Linked DNA regions of Paraflavitalea devenefica. The protein of the gene in region 1 interacts with the protein of each later gene in a pairwise test. Links are inferred from orthologs where the notes say so. Each region holds a gene or a part of one and is shown in the gene's direction. Other genes may lie near its edges.

What was found.
Region 2: the proteins of HB364_RS07385 (region 1) and priA interact in binary tests that used the Escherichia coli proteins (3 or more experiments, as listed by UniProt). The link is inferred for Paraflavitalea devenefica from one-to-one orthologs.

The regions. Positions count from the first base shown.
Region 1 is NZ_JAARML010000001.1:1,803,984-1,807,091, forward strand. Bases 113-2,888 are described here. They hold HB364_RS07385 (single-stranded DNA-binding protein), read left to right. Parts: upstream 113-1,166; coding sequence 1,167-1,610; downstream 1,611-2,888. Other genes in these bases: mutY (A/G-specific adenine glycosylase), read left to right, coding at 113-1,032; gldE (gliding motility-associated protein GldE), read left to right, coding at 1,827-2,888. Also shown: more of mutY, read left to right, coding at 1-112; more of gldE, read left to right, coding at 2,889-3,108. UniProt on the Escherichia coli protein: Plays an important role in DNA replication, recombination and repair. Binds to ssDNA and to an array of partner proteins to recruit them to their sites of action during DNA metabolism. Acts as a sliding platform that migrates on DNA via reptation.
Region 2 is NZ_JAARML010000008.1:141,974-145,409, reverse strand. The notes cover bases 30-3,133. They hold priA (replication restart helicase PriA), read left to right. Parts: upstream 30-408; coding sequence 409-2,859; downstream 2,860-3,133. Other genes in these bases: murB (UDP-N-acetylmuramate dehydrogenase), read left to right, coding at 2,895-3,133; HB364_RS30845 (lysophospholipid acyltransferase family protein), read left to right, coding at 30-372. Also shown: more of HB364_RS30845, read left to right, coding at 1-29; more of murB, read left to right, coding at 3,134-3,436.

The DNA.
Region 1 (3,108 bases):
AAAAGCCAAAATACCCGCTCTATGCCCTGGAAAGGAGAAAAGGATCCTTACAAAATATGGCTGAGCGAGATCATTTTACAGCAAACAAGAGTAGAACAGGGACTGGCCTATTATGAAAGATTTATCGTTGCATTTCCTACGATAGAAGATCTTGCCAAAGCACCTGAGAAAAAAGTATTTAAGTTGTGGGAAGGATTGGGTTATTATACACGTTGCAGAAATCTTATCGCTACTGCACAGAAAGTAGTGAAGGAGTATAAAGGAAAATTTCCTTCTACGTATGATGCCATTAAAGAGTTGAAAGGTATTGGGCCCTACACGGCTGCTGCCATTGCCTCTTTTGCTTTTAATGAACCCAAAGCTGTTGTAGATGGTAATGTACAGCGTGTGATAGCCCGTTATTTTGGTATTTCCACACCTATTGATACTACAGCAGGAAAGAAGCTGTACCAGGAGCTGGCAACGGCCTTATTGGATATGGAGATGCCAGGCATTTATAACCAGGCGATCATGGATTTTGGCGCTGTGATCTGCAAGCCGCAAAACCCTTTGTGCACGGTCTGCCCCCAACAAACCGATTGTGAAGCGTTTAAACACGATCTTGTAAAGCAATTACCAGTTAAGGAAAAGAGCCTGTCGAAGAAAGAGCGCTGGTTCTATTATTTTATCATCCGGTATGAAGACCGGTTCTATATCCGGCAACGGGCAGATAAAGATATCTGGCAAGACCTGCATGAGTTTGTTTTGTATGAAGCCACTGCTGCTGTGCAGGAGACTTTCCAGGACCTGACGTTCTTAAAGAAGTTATTAGGCAAGCAATCATATTCGGTCAGTCATATTAGTAAAGTTTATCATCAGCAGCTTACCCACCAGCTTATTCATGGACAGTTTATCACTGTTACGACGCAGAAGCCTGTAGCTGCATTAAAGGATTATGTATTGATTGATAAAAAACAATTAAAACAGTATGCTTTCCCACGCATGATCAATACTTTCCTGGAGGAGAAGTCGTCGCTGGCACAATTATTTTAAGTTTTTTAACTGTGCCGGAATGCCCCCATATTAACACTTAGGGGGCTAAAAAAATGGAATAATATCTGCAAAAAAAATTAACTTTAAGAGTAAATAAAACCGGTAGACGATTTCTAACAATAAACTTACCATTTATGAGAGGCGTTAACAGGGTTATGCTCATTGGCAATTTAGGAAGAGACCCGGATGTACAGTACCTGGAAGGTAATATTGCAGTGGCTAAGTTTCCATTGGCTACCACAGAAACATTCAAGGACAGGGCAGGCAAGCTGATTTCCCAGACCGAATGGCATACGGTTGTGTTGTGGAGGGGATTGGCAGAGCTGGCCCAGAAATACCTGCACAAAGGGAGTTTAGTGTATATAGAAGGCCGCCTCCGCACACGTAGCTGGGAAGATAAGGAAGGCAATAAGAAGTTTGCTACTGAGGTGGTGGGCGATAACCTGATTATGCTGGACAAGAGAACGGATGGCGCCGGCCACCATGGACAACATCCAAATACACATGGCGAGAATATAGAAGGATTTAATGCCGATGTTCCTCCCCTGGGCGAACCTTCACAGGACCTGCCTTTTTAAGCGCTGATTCATGGATTAACGCTGATCTTGCTGATTAAACGCGGGCTAAGAACAGCGATACCCCCCAAATCCATTTTGATCATTCCAGCCCATGATAATATTTTTGCACAAAATCAGTTTATTACAGGCAGGCCCATTGACCTGCCTTTCTGATTCGGCACCCAGGAATGTGGCCGACCTTTGTTGATCGATCATTGTTAACAAAAACCAATTGCTTTGGATAATCCTTTCCCGTGTTTATTGTCTGGCAATGTATGGCAGCCCGTATTATTGGCGGTGAACGTACAAGCCACTACCATATTGTCTGCAGTGGTATTATTCCTGTTACTGATCTCTTTTTTTATTTCAGGGGCCAAGGTGGCCTTTTTTTCCCTTACCTACCGGGATGTGAATATGCTTAAAACGAAGCAGGATTCCGGCTGGAAACGCATTGCCAACCTGCTGGAAGAGCCAAGGGTATTACAGGCATCCCTGGTGATCGCCAATACCCTGATCAATATTGCCATTATTATCCTGGCCAGCTTCCTGATAGACCCCATTTTCACTTTTAAACAGGATGGCTGGTTTGTACAGTTCCTGGTATATGCCATTAAGGTGGTGGTGATCACTGCGGTGCTTGTTTTATTCGGGGAAATATTGCCCAAGGTAAGGGCCAACCAGAATAACCTCCGCTCGGCCTATGAATCCTCTTTCCTGGTAGAAGTGATCTATTACCTTTTCAAACGGATGGCCGGCTGGCTGGTACATTTGTCAGACCGGGTAGAGAAGGTATTTGGCGGCAGGGCTTCCCGCGCTTATGTACAGAAACAACTGGAAGAAGAGATACGGTCCACCATCCATGAAGAAGAAGAACAACGCATACTGGCAGGTATTCACAAGTTTGCCAATATCACGGTAAAGCAGGTCATGCGCACCCGGCTGGATGTAAGCGGCGTGGAGCATGGCATTAGCTTTAAGGCGCTGAAGAAGGTGGTGGAAGAGCTGCATTATTCACGCCTGCCGGTATATAAAGGCAACCTGGATACTATTGAAGGGATTGTCCATACCAAAGACCTGATCACGCACCTGAATGAACCGGATGATTTTGAATGGCAAACCCTGTTGCGGCCGCCTTATTTTGTACATGAACAAAAGTATATAGAGGACCTGCTGACTGAGTTTCAGGGCAAGCGGATCCACTTTGCGGTGGTAGTGGATGAGTTTGGCGGCACGAGCGGCATTATTACCCTGGAAGATATCCTGGAAGAGATTATTGGTGAGATCAGGGATGAATTTGATGAAGAAGAAAGCGGCAATAAGAAGATTGATGACGCCACGTATATTTTTGAAGGTCGCACAATGATCCATGATGTTTGCCGTATTATGAACCTGCCTGCAGATACGTTTGAACAGGTAAAAGGCGACAGCGATTCCCTGGCGGGATTGATACTGGAGTTTTCCGGGGAGATCCCCAAGGCCGAAGACGTTATTGTTATTGGCGATTTTGAATTTACCATCC
Region 2 (3,436 bases), on another replicon or contig:
AGCAGTGCCGAAAACCGGGCCCGTAGTGTGCGCGTGCTGAAATCGGTCATTAAAAAAAGGATCTCCATCTTTATATTCCCGGAAGGCACTTTCAATGAAACCCACCGGCCGGTGAAGGATTTCTTCGATGGCGCTTTCCGTATTGCTATCGAAACACAAACCCCTATCAAGCCGGTCCTGTTCCTCGATGCTTATGCAAGGCAACATTACCGCAGTCTCCTTTCCATCAATCCCGGCCGGTCAAGATCTGTATTCCTGGCGCCGGTTCCCGTAGCAGGACTAACCAACAAAGACCTCCCTGCGCTGAAACAAAAGGTATTTGACATCATGGAACAGAAGCTCCGTGAATACAAAGCCACATGGATTGAGTGATAGCTAAAGCGTATCTTGCGCCTTAATTTTTTCAATTTGTTTGCAGAAGTAATCATACCGCTGGCATTACCCAAGAACTATACCTGGGCTGTACCCGACCACCTGGCAGAGCAGGTAAAAGAAGGCGTGCGGGTGGAAGTAGGGCTCCGGCAAACAAAAAGATATGCAGGGGTTGTCAAGCGGCTGCACAACGAAAAGCCTGAATTCTTTGAGCCCAAAGACATCCTCAACGTGCTGGATGCAGAGCCCATCGTGTACAAGGAACAATTGCAATTGTGGGAGTGGATTGCCCGTTATTATATGTGCAGTGAAGGAGAGGTGATGGCGGCGGCATTGCCTTCGCATTTTAAATTAAGCAGTGAAACCCAACTGGTCTTTAATGAAGAGTATGGAGAGAACTTCGATCAGTTGGATCATGATGAATACCTCGTGGCGGAAGCACTGCTCTTAAAGAAAGAACTTAAACTGGCCGAGGTGCAACAGGTACTGGATTCCTCGCATGTATACCCGGTCATCAAAAGGCTCATTGATAAAAAGGTATGCTTTGTATGGGAAGCGCTCAAAGAAACCTATACGCCCAAAAAAGAGACCTTCGTATTGCTGAACCCGCTATATGATAATGAAGACGAACTGGCCAAACTGCTCAATGAAGATAAAAAGCTGCAGCGCGCCGAAAAGCAACTGGAATTATTGCTGAGCTACCTGCACCTGGTCAAAACAGAAGGAGAGGTATCCAAATCCCAACTGCTCAAAAAGAGCGGCGCTTCCGATGCACAACTGAAGGGGCTGGTAGATAAGAGCATCCTGTTCCTGGAAAAGCGGCATGTAGACCGGCTGATGTACCTGCCGCGCAACATCAACATAGACTTTACCTTAACGCCTGCCCAGCAAATAGCGCTGGAAGAGGTCAACACCTCCATGGCGGAAAAACCGGTCTGCCTCCTGCACGGCATTACTTCCAGTGGTAAAACACAGGTGTACATTAAACTCATAGAGCAATATGTGCGCAAGGGCAAACAGGTATTGTACCTCTTGCCGGAGATTGCCCTTACCTCGCAGATCATACGCCGCCTGCAAAGGCATTTCGGCGGCTACATTGGCATCTACCACAGTAAATTCAACCAGAATGAACGGCTGGAAATATGGAACAAGGTAAAGACCGGTGAGCTGAAGATCGTGCTGGGCGCCCGCTCGTCGTTATTCCTTCCCTTCAGCGACCTGGGACTGATCGTGGCCGATGAAGAGCATGATGCTTCCTATAAGCAGCAGGACCCTGCACCGCGCTACCATGCACGGGATGGAGCCGTATACTATGCCTCGCTGTTCAATGCACGGGTGTTGCTGGGCAGCGCCACGCCTTCCATAGAAAGCTATTTCAATGCCCAGACGCAGAAGTATGGACTGGTAGAACTGAATGAACGTTTTGGCGGCGTGCAACTGCCGGTGATCAACATCATTGATACCAAAAAGATCCTGCGTCCCGATAAAGATAAAGTGATCATTTCCCCTGAATTACAGGTGGCGATTGAACATTCGCTGCAAAGGAATAAGCAGGTGATCCTTTTCCAGAACCGCCGGGGATATTCACCCTATCAGATCTGCCAGGCCTGCGGATGGATACCACAATGCAAGTATTGCGATGTATCGCTCACCTTTCACAAGAATACCAATAAACTGCATTGCCACTATTGTGGTACGGTATACCCACCCGTTCACACCTGTATGGCCTGCGGCAGCGATCGCTTCCTGCAACGTAACTTTGGTACAGAGAAAATAGAAGAGCAACTGGAAGAAATATTTCCCAAATACCGGATCGCCCGCATGGATGTAGACAGTGTACGGGGGAAGACGGCCCATGATAACCTCATCCAGTTGTTTGAACAGCAAAGGCTGGATATGCTGGTAGGTACGCAGATGGTGGTGAAAGGACTCGATTTTGAGCATGTGGAGCTGGTAGGCATCCTCGACGCCGATAGTCTGCTGAGCTTTGCCGATTTCCGGGTCAATGAACGCGCCTTCCAGTTGATGGAGCAGGTGAGTGGCCGGGCAGGCCGTAAAGACGAGCAGGGGCATGTAATGATACAGGTGTCCAATACACGGCACCCCGTGCTGCAATACGTGCAGCAACATGATTACCGTTCTTTTTATCATTATGAGATTGAAGGACGCCGCCAGTTCTCCTACCCGCCCTTCTCCCGGTGTATCCTGCTTACCTTTAAGCACCACCTCAAAGATGTGGCGGATGCTGCGGCCAATAGCATTGCTGCCTCCCTGAAAACGGAATTTGGCAACTACCTGGTGGGGCCTGCAGAGCCCATCGTAAACCGGGTACGCAATCAATACCTGATGGAGCTCATGATCAAGCTTCCCCGCGAAGCGCAGATCATACAGCGTTGCAAGCAACAGCTCCAGGAGCAGATTGCTATCATGCACCAGCACCAACGCTTCAGAAAAGTGGTTGTCATTGTTGATGTTGATACCATATAGTATTTTAGTTGAATATTGAGCATTTAAGTACTTCTATGCAGATCCAGCAAAACATATCGCTCCTTCCATACAATACCATGGGCATTGATGTGAAAGCCCGGCACTTTGCCCCTTTTACAGATACAGATGAGCTATCGCAGCTATTGGAGGTGCAACCGGCTACAAAGCCTGCCCTCATCCTGGGAGGCGGTAGTAATATCCTGTTTACAAAGGACTACGATGGACTGGTAGCAAAGAATGAGGTGAAGGGTGTAAACGTTGTAAAGGAAGACAAGAGCCATGTATATGTAAAAGCAGGGGCAGGAGAGAACTGGCACTCCTTTGTAGAGCACTGCCTGCAAAGGAACCTGGCCGGCGTGGAGAACCTTTCCCTCATTCCCGGCAATGTAGGCGCCAGTCCTATGCAGAACATCGGGGCCTATGGAGTGGAGATCAAAGATGTGTTTGAAGAACTGGAAGCCTTTCACATCCACGACAAAAAAATACACCTGTTCAGCCTCAATGATTGTGATTTCGGCTACCGGGAAAGTGTATTCAAACGCCGCTACCGCGATCAGTTCGTGATCCTGAACGTTAC